Regions from separate parts of the Arthrobacter sp. NPDC090010 genome, predicted to be linked through region 3. Evidence: riboswitches for the same ligand, from Rfam matches in the RefSeq annotation. Region 3 holds a riboswitch; each other region holds the start of a gene.
The links. Region 3 has a riboswitch for S-adenosylmethionine ahead of ACIPXZ_RS14985 (hypothetical protein). Riboswitches for the same ligand answer to the same signal wherever they lie in the genome.
Positions count from the first base shown of each region.

Region 1: another riboswitch for S-adenosylmethionine. It lies ahead of ACIPXZ_RS07765 (bifunctional o-acetylhomoserine/o-acetylserine sulfhydrylase); the one in region 3 lies ahead of ACIPXZ_RS14985 (hypothetical protein).
Region 2: another riboswitch for S-adenosylmethionine. It lies ahead of ACIPXZ_RS02475 (aminotransferase class V-fold PLP-dependent enzyme); the one in region 3 lies ahead of ACIPXZ_RS14985 (hypothetical protein).

Region 1 is NZ_JBIVFT010000004.1:1,552-5,941, forward strand. Features, by position in the region: gene ACIPXZ_RS07765 (bifunctional o-acetylhomoserine/o-acetylserine sulfhydrylase) at 80-1,399, opposite strand; SAM riboswitch class IV at 1,487-1,604, opposite strand; gene ACIPXZ_RS07770 (hypothetical protein) at 1,783-2,247, shown strand; gene ACIPXZ_RS07775 (VOC family protein) at 2,431-3,069, shown strand; gene ACIPXZ_RS07780 (carboxyl transferase domain-containing protein) at 3,147-4,390, opposite strand, start outside.
Region 2 is NZ_JBIVFT010000001.1:528,649-533,038, reverse strand. Features, by position in the region: gene ACIPXZ_RS02485 (ribosome small subunit-dependent GTPase A) at 1-213, shown strand, start outside; gene hisN (histidinol-phosphatase) at 269-1,084, shown strand; SAM riboswitch class IV at 1,161-1,276, shown strand; gene ACIPXZ_RS02475 (aminotransferase class V-fold PLP-dependent enzyme) at 1,315-2,715, shown strand; gene ACIPXZ_RS02470 (class I SAM-dependent methyltransferase) at 2,840-3,577, shown strand; gene ACIPXZ_RS02465 (Nramp family divalent metal transporter) at 3,681-4,390, shown strand, end outside.
Region 3 is NZ_JBIVFT010000011.1:359-4,748, reverse strand. Features, by position in the region: gene ACIPXZ_RS14995 (YdcF family protein) at 1-804, opposite strand, end outside; gene ACIPXZ_RS14990 (VIT1/CCC1 transporter family protein) at 872-1,966, opposite strand; gene ACIPXZ_RS14985 (hypothetical protein) at 2,018-2,317, opposite strand; SAM riboswitch class IV at 2,330-2,438, opposite strand; gene ACIPXZ_RS14980 (helix-turn-helix domain-containing protein) at 2,651-3,226, shown strand; gene ACIPXZ_RS14975 (hypothetical protein) at 3,414-4,370, opposite strand.

The sequences.
Region 1 (4,390 bases), on a different contig from region 3:
CGGAACAATGTTCCAGCGGAATGCCGAACAGCCCGCCGATCCCGAAGAATCGGCGGGCCGCTCCCGGCGGGAGAGGTGATCAACGAGCGCCCTTCGCGGCGCGGAAGCCGGCGTCGAGGTCGGCGAGGATGTCGTCGATGTGCTCGATACCCACGGCCAGGCGCACCAGGCCCGGCGTGACCCCGGCCGCCAGCTGCTCGGCTTCCCCGAGCTGCGCGTGCGTCGTGGAGGCCGGGTGGATCACGAGCGAGCGGACATCCCCGAGGTTCGCCACATGCGAGTGCAACTCCAGCGCGTCCACGAAAGCCTTGCCCGCCTCCAGGCCACCCGCGATTTCGAACGCGACCACCGCGCCGATGCCATTGGGCCCGTACTTCCGTCCGCGCTCGAACCACGGGCTGCTCGGAAGCCCGGCGAACGCGACGCGCTCGACGTCGTCGCGGGCCTCAAGGAACTCGGCCACCTTCTGAGCGTTCTCCACGTGCCGCTCCACGCGGAGGCTGAGCGTCTCCAGCCCCTGGGCGATGAGGAAGGCATTGAAGGGGCTGACAGCCGAACCGAGATCGCGCAGGAGCTGAACGCGGGCTTTGAGGATGTAGCTGAGGTTGGCGCCCAATGCGCCGTCCGCGCCGAGGTCCCGGGCATAGACCAGACCGTTGTAGCTCGGGTCCGGGGTGTTGAAGCCCGGGAAACGCTCGGGGTCGGCAGCGAAGTCGAACTTGCCGGAGTCCACGATGACGCCCGCGATGGCCGCACCGTGCCCGCCGAGGTACTTCGTGGCGGAGTGGACCACGATGTCGGCGCCCCACTCCAACGGGCGGATCAGATACGGAGTGGCCAGAGTGTTGTCCACGACGAGCGGGACTCCGGACTCGTGAGCCACTGCCGAGACGCCTTCGATGTCCAGCACGTCCTGGCGTGGGTTGGAGACGACCTCCGCGAAGAACAGCTTGGTGTTCGGCTGAACTGCGGCACGCCACTGTTCCAGGTCGTCCGGGTCCTCCACGAAGGTCACCTGGATGCCGAACTTCTTCAGGGTGTTGGCGAGCAGATTGTAGGTTCCGCCATAGAGGCTGGGGCTCGCGACGACATGGTCGCCCGCCTCAGCGATGTTGAGGATCGCGAACGTCTCCGCGGCCTGACCGGAGCTCAGCAGAAGGGCGGCCAGGCCACCTTCCAGACTCGCGATCCGCTGCTCGACGGCGTCCTGCGTCGGGTTGCCGATCCGGGTGTAGATCGGTGCGAGTTCGGCGAGGGCGAAGCGGTTCGCGGCACTCTCGGCACTCGGGAAGACGAAGGAGGTGGTCTGGTAGATCGGCAGCGCCCGTGCCCCGGTGGCGGCGTCCGGTTCCTGACCGATGTGGATCTGGCGTGTTTCGAAGGACCAGTTGTTGCTCATGGCTTTCCTTAGATTTCAAGGGCCAGGTACGGTCTCCCCCACCATCGCTGGCGTCAGCCTGCCCGGAGGAAGGTAGACGGCGCCCACGGCCCGCGCTTGCGCACCGGCCTTGGCGCCGGTCCGCCTGGTCCTCACCCGGGGCACCCCGCCGCGGACGGAGGGTTGCCGGCCAGCAAGCCGGGGCTCAATGCTGGCACTCATGACCTGGAACCCAGAGTAGGGCGCGGCCCGTCGACGCGAAAAGGACGGCGTCACAATACGTCGCGGCGCCATGCCTCCGATCACCGGATGGGCACCTCTCCCCATTCCCACTTCAGCAATTCGGTGGGTAAATGTAGTACATCTGCAAGACATGCAGATGCACCCATTCAAGGAGTTTGATCATGAGCACCCGAATGAACCCCACTCCGAAACTGATCCGCCGGGCAACCGCCGCACTGGCGACCGCAGGCCTCGCCTTCGCGGGCCTCCTGGCCGCCAGCGCTCCGGCCGAAGCCGCGACCTACGGCAAGGCCGGCACGGTCGTCAAGCAGTGCACTGGGATCAAGAAACAGAGCTGGACCTTGCCGGGCACCAAGGCGACCCTGCAGTACTGGTACTCCACCAAGAACGGTGGCACCTCTTGCGCCATGGTGTACGACAACGTCTCCGGCAAAAACACCATGTACGTCAGCCTCAGGCCGAAGACGGGCCAGGGATCCTTCGACTACGGCCTGTACGAGTACTACGCCGGCGGCGCACAGCTCACCAATACAAAGGGCAAGTGCGTGTATGTCTACGCCGACATTTCGAAGACGAGATACTCGAAGGTCCTGGGCTTCAAGAGCGCCACCATCTGCAACAAGTGATCCGCAGGGTCTGCAACTGACCCGGACAACAACTCTAAGAGGGCTTCGGTGGCACGAAACAACGCCGCCGGAGCCCTCGGCGCATTCCACTCGACCGCACAGAAAACCAGGCGTTCACAGCCTCCAGAGCTAGTTAGGCAACCCTAAGCTGAGTGCCACGTCACAAAGTGCAAGGATGAAGCCATGCGGATGGACCACGTTTCTTACGCCTGTGAAAGTGACGGCCTGGAGGCCACTGCAGAGCGCATTTCTGCCGCTCTAGGACTGCACGCGGTGCGCGGCGGGGTGCACCCCCGATTCGGCACGCGCAACATGATCTTCCCCCTGGCCGACCACAAGTACCTTGAGGTCGTGGAGGTCCTGAATCACCCCGCATCGGATAAGGCTCCCTTCGGCCAGGCCGTGCGCGCCCGCTCTGAAATGGGCGGTGGGTGGATGGGCTGGTGCGTCGCCGTGGACGACCTGGCCCCCTTCGAATCCCGGCTCGGCCGAGAGGCCGTACCCGGCAATCGCAAGTTCCCGGACGGCCGGGAACTGATCTGGAAGCAGATCGGCATCCTGGGCCTCATCGCCGATCCCCAGGTCCCGTACATGCTCAAGTGGGACGGCGATCCCAGCCTGCACCCGTCCCTCGTCTACACCAGTGACGTCAAGGTCTCCAGCCTGACCATCGCCGGGTCCGCCCAGCGCGTCACGGAATGGCTCGGAGAGGAAGTCGGACATCCTCTCGAAGACGTCGCCGTCGAGTGGGTCGCCCCGCACGGCACCCCGGGCATCATGTCCGTGACCTTCGAGACAGCTCAGGGGCCGGTCACTCTCTGACCTCAGTCACCGCCGGAAAGGCCGGGAGAGCACGCCATCGGATCACTCCGGAGGGCGTGGTCTCCCGGCCTTTCTCATCACTGCGCCCGGCGGTCTGAATCCGCCTCACCGGAAGCGGACGCGCCCGATTCGGAGACATCGGCCTCAAGCAAGGCCGCCACCGCCTGGGCCAGTCCTCTGAGAAGCCCCGGCCCCTCGGGCACCACCGCATCCACCAGACCGGCCTCCGCGAGCGCCGCAGCCGTGATGCCTTGGGATGCAGCCAGCCGCGAAGCACCCTCGAGGTCTCCTTGGACGATCAGACTGGCACCTTCGGGAGGAAGTGGTGCGAGCCACGCATCGGCTGCCGCGACGATCCGGTGGGTGGCGGCCAAGGCGAGCGCTCCCCCTCCGGTCCCCTCCCCCAGGAGGATCGCCACACTGGGCACCGTGAGCATCGTGAGCTCGGCGATGCAGTCCGCGATGGCCCCGGCGATGGCGTCCTCCTCCGCCCGGACCGACAGCTCAGCCCCCGGGGTGTCCACGACGGTCACCAACGGCAGGCCGAGTGCCTCCGCGAGCGCGATCCCGCGCCTCACCTGAGCCAGCCCTGCGACGTCGAGCACTGCACCATCGCGCTGTGCGGCACGGTCTTGAGCGACCACCACGACGGGACGTCCGTACAGTTCAGCGAGGAGGGTCACCGTGCTGGCGGAGCGTCGCCCCCGCCCGGTCCCGTGCAGACGGACGGTGCGCCCGAAGCCCGCGGCAAGCAGTTCGTCCAGCCCGGGCCGCTCCGGGTCACGGCTTCGGAGCACGCTGTCCCAGGGAGCCGATTCACCCGCGCGCTCCCTGCCGGGTGATGCGACGCTCTTGGCGACGTCAGAACCGCGCCGGACACCTTGTCCCGCCAGGACGGTGAGGACGTCGCCCGCCAGGCGGCGGAATCCCGGGAGGTCAAGGACGGCGTCGACCGTCCCATGGTGCAGGAGATGTTCCGCGGTCTGGATCCCCGGCGGCATGGCTTCGCCTCGCAGCCCCTCGTAGACTTTCGGGCCGAGGAACCCGACCAAAGCCGCAGGCTCGGCCGCCGTGACGTGCCCCAGCGAACCCCAGGAGGCGAACACGCCTCCCGTGGTGGGATTCCGCAGGTACACCAGGTACGGCAGTCTCCTTTTCTTGTAACGGCTCAACGCGCGCGTGATGCGGGCCATCTGGAGGAACGCGGGGGTGCCTTCCTGCATGCGGGTGCCGCCCGACGCGGGGGCCGCGATGAGCGGCAGCCCTCGTCGTCCAGCGGAATCGATCGCGGCGACGATCCGATCGGCGGTGCGCTCACCGA
Region 2 (4,390 bases), on a different contig from region 3:
ATCCTGGCCGCGTTCCCCGATCTGGCTCCGGGCACGGAAGCCTGTGAGCGAGGCTGCAAGCACGGCGCGCAGGCTGTGGGATGTGGCCTGGACGCATGGGTCGCGGAGGGGCATGCGGGCCCGGCCGGGGCCTCCCGCCTCGACTCGTTGCGGCGTGTGCTGGACGCCGGAATACAGGAAGAGCGGGAAAGCAAGGAACTCGGAGCCCCATGAGCACTTCGGTGCGTCGCGGGCTGTGGGTCCTCCCGCGATGGGTACGGTTTAACCCATGACGGTCCCCACCCAGAACTACACCGATGACCTCCGCCTGGCGCACGTGCTGGCCGACCAGGTCGATGCCCAGACGATGGAACGCTTCAAGGCGCAGGACCTGAAGGTCGAGACGAAGCCGGACCTCACTCCGGTCAGCGACGCGGATCGCAGCGCCGAGGAGTACATCCGTGGGCAGCTGTCCCGGTCCCGGCCCCGCGACGCTGTCATCGGCGAAGAGTTCGGGACCACCGGGCACGGCTCCCGCCGTTGGGTGGTGGACCCGATCGACGGAACCAAGAACTTCGTGCGGGGCGTGCCCGTCTGGGCCACCCTGATCTCCCTCATCGAGGATGACGAGGTTGTCGTGGGCGTTGTCAGCGCGCCTGCCCTGGGCAAGCGCTGGTGGGCATCCAAGGGCCATGGGGCCTTCACCGGCCGCTCGCTGGCCTCCGCCACCCGCCTCAAGGTGTCTGACGTGCACCGCATGGAGGATGCGTCCCTCAGCTATTCCAGCCTTCACGGTTGGAAGGAACGCGGGATGCTGGACAGTTTCCTCGACCTCCACGATTCCGTGTGGCGGACCCGGGCGTACGGTGATTTCTGGTCGTACTGCCTTCTGGCTGAAGGCGCCGTCGATCTGGCCTGTGAGCCGGAACTGAACCTCTACGACATGGCGGCCCTGGTCCCGATCGTCACGGAGGCTGGAGGCCGTTTCACCTCATTGGACGGGCAGGACGGACCCTTCGGCGGCAACGCCGTGGCCAGCAACGGCATCCTCCACTCCGAGTTCCTGCACCGCCTGAACCCTGCCTTGGACGATCTGCTTCCCTGAGCTCCGAAGTCATATTCTGCGTAACAATAGCGGCGCGTTCCCCTGCGGACGCGCCGCTGTCGTACGCTCGTGAACAGGTCACGAGTGCCAGCGCTAAACCCCGGTTTGCTGGCCGGCAACCCTCCAGACGCGGTGGGGTGCCCCGGGTGACGACCAGGCCGACCGCAGACAGCGGATCGGCAAGCGCGGCGCCCGCTCAGCGGGCCCCTCCACGATGCAGAGGTCCCAGCATGTCCGTCAACACCCTTGCCCGCCGTACCGCTCAGGCCGCCCATGCGCCGTCGTCGCCGGCCGCGCATCCCTTCGCGGCCGTCACCGGAGCCGAGATCCAGGCACCGCTCATCCAGGGCGGCGACATCCGCTACGCCAACCTCGACTACGGGGCCTCCGCTCCCGCGCTGAGCGTGGTCTCCGCCTATCTGAACGAGATCCTCCCGTACTACGCCAGCGTGCACCGCGGGGCCGGTTATGCGTCCCAGATCAGCACCTCGGTCTATGAGAACGCCCGCGAGATCGTGCGCGAGTTCATCGGCGGTCGGCCCGACGACCTGGTGATCTTCACACGCAACACCACCGATTCACTCAATGTGCTGGCCGGATGCCTTCCCCAGAGGAACGGCGAGCAGGCCGGGGAGGTCCTGTACCTGGACATCGAGCACCACGCCAATCTGCTGCCGTGGCAGCGCGTGGCGCACCGCAGCCTGGTGGCCCAGGAGACTCTCACCGAAACCGTGTCCGCCATCCGTGAGGAACTTGAGGCGGGAGGTGTTTCGCTGCTGGCGGTGACGGGCGCCTCGAACGTCACCGGAGAGATCCTCCCGATCGCCGAGCTGGCCGCACTGGCCCACGAGTACGGTGCCCGGATCGTGGTGGATGCGGCGCAATTGGCGCCCCACCGCCGCATCGACATCAGCGCCCTCGACGTCGACTACCTCGCCTTCTCGGGGCACAAGCTGTATGCCCCGTTCGGTGCCGGAGTCCTCGTGGGCCGCGCGGACTGGCTCGACGCGGGAACCCCCCACCTGCTCGGCGGCGGGGCCGTTCGTGAGGCGCGGCTCGATTCAGTGACGTGGACCACCGGTCCGGCCCGGCATGAAGGCGGCTCGCCCAATGTGCTCGGTGCCGCGACACTGGCGCGTGCGACCCAGGTGCTCGCGTCGCTGGATCACGACACCTGGCAGCAGCACGAGGCCGATATCAGGCGCCATCTCGAGGAGGGCCTCACAGCGCTCGACGGCGTCACCGTGCATCGGGTGTTCAGCGATTCCGTCGATTCGATCGGCGTCGTCAATTTCTCCGTCGAGGGTTACGACGCCGGCCTCGTGGCCGCCTATCTTTCGGCGGAGCACGGCGTGGGGTTGCGCGACGGCAAATTCTGCGCGCATCCGCTTCTGAAGCGTCTCGGCCTTCCGGCAGGCTCGTTGCGGGCCAGCTTCGGGCTGGGGTCTCGCCTGGAGGATGCCGACCGGTTGATCGCCGGGATCCGGCGGCTCCGCGAGGAGGGACTCGGCTGGGACTACGTGGTCGACGCCGGCCGGTGGGTGCCGTCCAACGATCAGCGAAGCTATCCTCACTGGGCGCCCAACACTCCGGGCACTGCCGGAGCCGCCCCCTGCGCCACGGGGGAATGACGGCCCGCCTGCCCGCTGCTCGGGGAGCCACGTCGTCGTGAGAACCTTTTAGCGACGACGATCCCCGAGCAGTTGGAGCAGCACCGTGTCCTCCCGTCACGTATCCCCTTCCGGCGGCCCCCGTATGGACGTCGCACGACGACGCGACATGGGCAGGGCTTTCGAACGCGGCGGCGAACACTATGAGCGGGTCCGGCCCTCTTATCCAGAGGAGGCGGCACGCTGGTGCGTTCCCGCCGGCGCGGCGGACGCCGTCGATCTGGGAGCAGGAACCGGGAAGTTCACCGCTCTTCTGGGCGCCCTGGGGTTGTCCGTCACCGCGGTGGAGCCGTCCGAGGACATGCTGCGTCAATTGCACACGGCACTGCCGGACGTCACCACGGTCGTCGGAACAGCCGAGGCGACCGGTCTCCCGTCAGCAAGCGCCGACGTCGTGACGGCCGCACAGACCTGGCACTGGGTGGACCCGCAGGCCGCGAGCGCCGAGGCGGCCCGCGTCCTGCGGCCCGAAGGAACTCTGGCGCTGCTGTGGAATCAGTTGGACACCTCGGTACCGTGGGTCCACCGGCTGTCCCGCATCATGCACGCGGGAGACGTCATCAAACCCCACTTCGTCCCCGCGATCGGGCCTGGGTTCGGTGAGGCGGCAGCAGCCGTGCTGCCCTGGAACGACGAGCTGAGCACGGCCGACATCATCGAGCTGGCCAAGTCGCGCAGCTACTACCTCAGGTCCGCGGAGCCTGTCCGGGCGAAGGTCATGGCCAATCTCGACTGGTACCTCCATGAACATTTGGGGCATGGGGCCGAGGAAATGATCACTCTCCCCTATCGCTGTTACGCCTGGCGTGCGCAGCGTCTGTGACATTGCGTCACCGACATCCATGGACTTGCCTGACATCCCTTGGGCGGCTAAATTTTAGGTAAGCCGAAACTATTGAATTCGGAATGCCTAATAGGAGACGATGATGCCCACGGAGCTGTCCACCCGGCCGCGCACCACCCCCGGACTCCTTCTGCTCGGCCCCGCCTTCGTCGCGGCCATCGCATACGTCGACCCCGGGAATGTCGCCGCCAATCTCACCGCCGGGGCGCAGTTCGGTTATCTCCTCGTCTGGGTGCTGGTGGCCGCAAATCTGATGGCGGTGATGGTCCAGTACCAATCGGCGAAGCTGGGCCTCGTCACCGGCCATTCCTTGCCCGAACTGCTCGGCCAGCGGTTCCCCACCTGGGGACGAAGACTCTTCTGGCTCCAGGCCGAAGCCGTCGCCATCGCCACGGATCTGGCCGAGGTGGTGGGCGGAGCGATAGCCCTGAACCTGCTGTTCGGCCTCCCCCTCCCCCTCGGAGGCCTCATCATCGGTGCGGCCTCGATGCTGTTGCTCAGCATGCAAAGCCGCCGTCGACAGCGCGCCTTCGAGAACTCGATCATCGTTCTGCTCGCGGTCATCACGATCGGCTTCCTCTGCGGCCTGGTGTTCAGCCCTCCGAGCCCGGAAGGAGTCCTGGGCGGGCTCGTCCCCCGCTTCGAGGGCAGCGGCTCGGTGCTCCTGGCAGCCAGCATGCTCGGCGCCACGGTCATGCCCCACGCCATTTACGTGCACTCCGCACTCGCAAGAGACCGTCACCGTCCCCTGGGACAGCAGGCTCCCGACGTCTCGACGCTCCGGCGACTCAT
Region 3 (4,390 bases):
GGTGATGGCGGGGTCCGGAACCGTCATGAGCGCCCGGGAGAACTCCAGATTCTCCATGGTTGTCCGCGCGCGAGGTTCGGTCAGCACCTCGGTGCTGGGAATGCCTGCATCCCGCAGATACTCGGCCATGGCCTCGCCCTCGCTGCGGGACTCGTCCGGTCCTTGCCCGCCGCTGGGGATGAGAACCGGCTTCGAGTCGGCTGGGGAGCGCTGATAGATCTGAATCGCTTTATCGAGGCGTCCTGCCAGGAGCGGCGGGACCTTTCCGCCGATCAGACCGGAGCCGAGGATGATCACGTAGTCGGGGACCTGGCGGCTCCGTGTCCGGGCATAGACGAAGGAGTAGACCAGGAACGCGGAGAAGACGAAGCCCACATAGGCCACCAGCACGAAGATCAGGAATGGGATCATGCTGAGCCAGGTGGGAGCGTCCGGACGGCTCGTGACACGCCCCAAGGCTCCCAGAAGCATGGGAGCGAAGAGCACCAGCAGTCCGACCGCGAGGGAGAGCAGATTGGCCAGGCTCCGTCCTTCCCGCCGCAGCATCATGATGCCGTTGACCACCAGGAAGACTCCGAGCACCGGCACGGCCAGGAGCGCGAGGAGGACACTGAGCAGCAGGATCCACGCCGTCTCATCGTTCCGGCCGAGGCTCAGCAATGCGAAGCCGAAAGCCAGCAGCAGGAACACGCCATTGCGAAGCCGTCGCCGGTCCCGCCAGATGCTGAACGCCCCGGCGAGTGCGAAGACAGCGGCGAGTACCGTGGTGATGTTCTCCGCGATGACTCGGGTGATGGTGTCCATTGATCATTTCCTCCCGCAGGCAACTCTACGCAGGAGGTGCCCAGGGACGATCGCCGGTGGCCTCGGCTCAGCCGATGGTGGCGCCGAAGAGCAGACCCAGGACGTAGGTGGCCCCGGCGGCCCCCAAGCCGATCAAGAGCTGACGCAGCGCGCGGCTCATCGGTGAGGTTCCGGACAGCAGCCCGACCACCGAACCGGTGCCCAGCAGCACGATGCCCACCAGGACTACGGCGAGGACCAGGGCCCCGACACCGCTCATGCCGAACAGGAACGGCAGGATGGGGATCAGTGCGCCCGAGGCGAAGAAGCAGAAACTGGAGGAGGCGGCTCCCCAGGCCGTGCCGATCTCCTCGTGTTCGTCCTGGTCCTGTTCCGGGCGCTCCGGCCAGAGGGACAGGCTGGGGTCGCAGTCGCAGCTGAACTGCCCGAGACGTTCGGCGGCCCGGTGCTCGGCGGCTTCCCGGCTCATGCCGCGGGCCAGATATACGAGCACCAATTCGTTGTGTTCAAGATCCAGGCGTGGTGCGACGGCCAAGGTGACCTGGGTCGGGCGGCTGGCGTCCAGGAGTTCCCGCTGGGAACGGACCGAGACATATTCGCCCGCGCCCATGGACAGCGCTCCGGCCAGCAGGCCTGCGACGCCGCTGAAGAGCACCACCTGGCTGCTCACGCCGGTGGCCGCCATGCCCATGACGAGCGAAAGGTTGCTGACGAGGCCGTCGTTGGCCCCGAAAACCGCGGCTCGGAAGGTTCCGGAGAGGCGTGCCCGGCCGCGGGTGGCGAGGCCCCGGACCACCTCTTCGTGGATCTGCTCGTCTGCCGCCATGGCGGGTGTGGCGTGCGGATCAGTGGAGTACGGGGAACGGCCCTCGGCCCGCTGGGCGAGCGCCAGGACGAACACGGAGCCGAAATGGCGGGCCAGGAAACCCAGGAAACGGCTGTTCAGCGAGGCCGGGCGGGGCTTGCCGGCGTCGTCGCCGAGCAGGCTGAGCCAATGTGCCTCGTGGCGGCCCTCGGCTTCGGCGAGGGACAGCAGGATCGCCTTCTCCTCACCGTCACGGCGAGCGGCGAGCTCCCGGTAGACGGAAGCCTCGGCTCGTTCGTCGGCCAGGTACTGCTGCCAGCGTCTGATATCTGCAGCGGAGGCTTGGGGGGTGCTCATGAACACGGGCTCCTGGGGTCGGGATGATGGTGGCGCCCCATTGCGCAGCCCTCACTTTAGCGCGAAATTCCGCGGATTTTCGGCCGGTTCACCGAGGATTGTTGTTTCGGTCGACCGCAAACCCGGGAGCGGTTGCAAGAGGAAATGCAGTGCTCGTCCGTCCCGCAGTCCGGTGGCGGCGACGCGTACGGTGAGCGCGCCGTCGTTCCAGAGAGGTCTGCGCACCGCGCGGCTCAGGGCGTCCAGCAATTGGTGCGGCTGAGGACAGAAGTAGTGCTGCGGCACGCCCTGGAGGTGAAGCGTGACCCGGCCGCTCTGCGGCTCGACGGAAGGGATGACGGTGACGGACATCGAAGCCTTTCGGCAATGCTCTTGCCCCGCCAGTGGAACGGGGCCGCTTCTGCATCCGAGCCACCCGTGAACATGGGGTTGGCGGGTGGCCAGTCGGAGCTTGGCGCCACCTCTCGTGAAGCTTCCTTTACTCTAGATCACGACGACGTCGCGCGGCCCGCGCCCGGACGTCCGGGCTGCAGTGTGACGCTGCGTGAACGGGTGAGCTCACGACGCGAAGTTGCGGGGCAGGCAGGGCCTGGTGACTGGTACTAAACTCCTAGGCAGATGCTGCCCGTGAGCCGGATCACCTCCCTTGTTCTTCGCAGCCCCGTCAGAGAAGGAATGGCCGCCATGAAAGCCCTGCCCATCGAGCCGAGCAATGCGCCGATCAACATCGGGTCCAGGATCCGCGCGGCACGCAAGGCTCAGCGGATGACGATCGAGCAGGTCGCGGAGGTGACGGGCTTGACCAAGGGCTTCCTCTCCCGCGTGGAACGCGACCTCACCTCGCCGTCGGTGGCGTCCCTTGTGACCCTGTGCCAGGTGCTTTCGGTCGACATCGGTGACCTCTTCGCCGATACGGAGGTGACCCTGACCCGCAAGGATGAGGCTCCGAGAATCTCGCTCGGCGGCGAGGGCATCGTGGAGACGCTGCTGACGGGCCGTTCTGAGCGCAGGCTGCAAGTGCTCAAAGGCATCATCGAGCCGCGCGGCAAGGGCGAGTCGGAGCTGTATGCCGTCGACTGCGACGTCGACGTGCTGCACGTGGTCAAAGGCAGGATCGTGCTCACCTTCTCCAACGAACGGTACGAGCTCTCCGAAGGGGACACCCTCAGTTTCCCGGGTCGCGAACCGCACACCTGGCTGAACCCCACCGATGAGGAAGTCGAGGTCCTCTGGGTCCTGGTTCCTGCTGCCGCGGCATGAGTCGTGGCGGCATGATCGATGGCTGAGGCGCCGGTAATCGGGCCCTGAGTCCGCTATCCACGGCGCCGACGCCTGCCGAGTCAGCTATTGGGGGCGTGAGTCAGCTACCCCGGGCAGCGGACTCACGCCCCCAATAGCTGACTCGGCGAGCCCGGAACGGGTGTCGAGTCTTGGCGCTGCGAGACCGTCAGTTGCGTAGCGCGGCTGCAGAATCCTGGGCTCGGAGCGCCGCTTTGATCCGTCTGCGCACTCCTCCCGGGTCATCGAGGTCCGCCCAGCTCAGCCGGACGAATCGCCACCCCAGCTCCATGAGATGACGTTCCCGGAGGCGCTCTTCGTACAGGGCGCGTTCCGTCGGCTTTTCGCCGAAGTACTTGACCTCCCCATCGAACTCGACGGCCAGCATGCTGTCTGGCCAGGCGAAATCCAGATATCGCCAGCCGAGCGGCGTCATGACTGCCATCTGAGGTACAGGGGCCGTGAGGCTCTCCAGGTGGAACAGCAGCCGCGAGCGGGACTCGGCCACGGACTGGCTTCTCTGGTCGGCGAAATCGACGACCATCCGGGCGTTCACCACGCCTCGGTGACCGGTGAGCCTCTCCAGCATCCGGTGCATTCGACGACGGTCGGCCCCAAGGGCCAGCGCCTGATCCGCTAGGATGAGCGCGTCTTCCACCGGCATGATTCTGGCGCAGTCGATAATGGTGCGTTCGAGCGTCGTGACCGGGACACCGTTGACGATGTCCCAGTCCGTGCCTGGCACCGGAATGAAATGCGTACGAATGTCCGAACCCAGGCGCCGCGCGCACGGTTTGCTCCGGCATGAGACATGGATGAGGGGGCTGTCGCGCCAGAAGGACAGACCTCTGAGTCTGGCTGCCGAGGTGTGGCTGTAGATGTAGGCGGGATCTTCCTTGTTTTGCGTCAGGCGGAGATGAGCCGCCAGACGGCGGTCTGCGCGCTCGCTGAGAGTGAGTCGTCGTTGTTCCTCAGCCGGCGCGAAGACGCCTATCCGTGGGCGGACGATGTCATTGTTCGCGAGCAGCCGCCGTCGTGCGTCCTTGCCGATTCCGAGGAGGTCGAGCTCCGAAGTCAGCCATGGACCCTGTCCGTCTGGGAGCAGTGCTGCCGGTGTTCTGTTCATACCGCGACGTTGCGGCATGA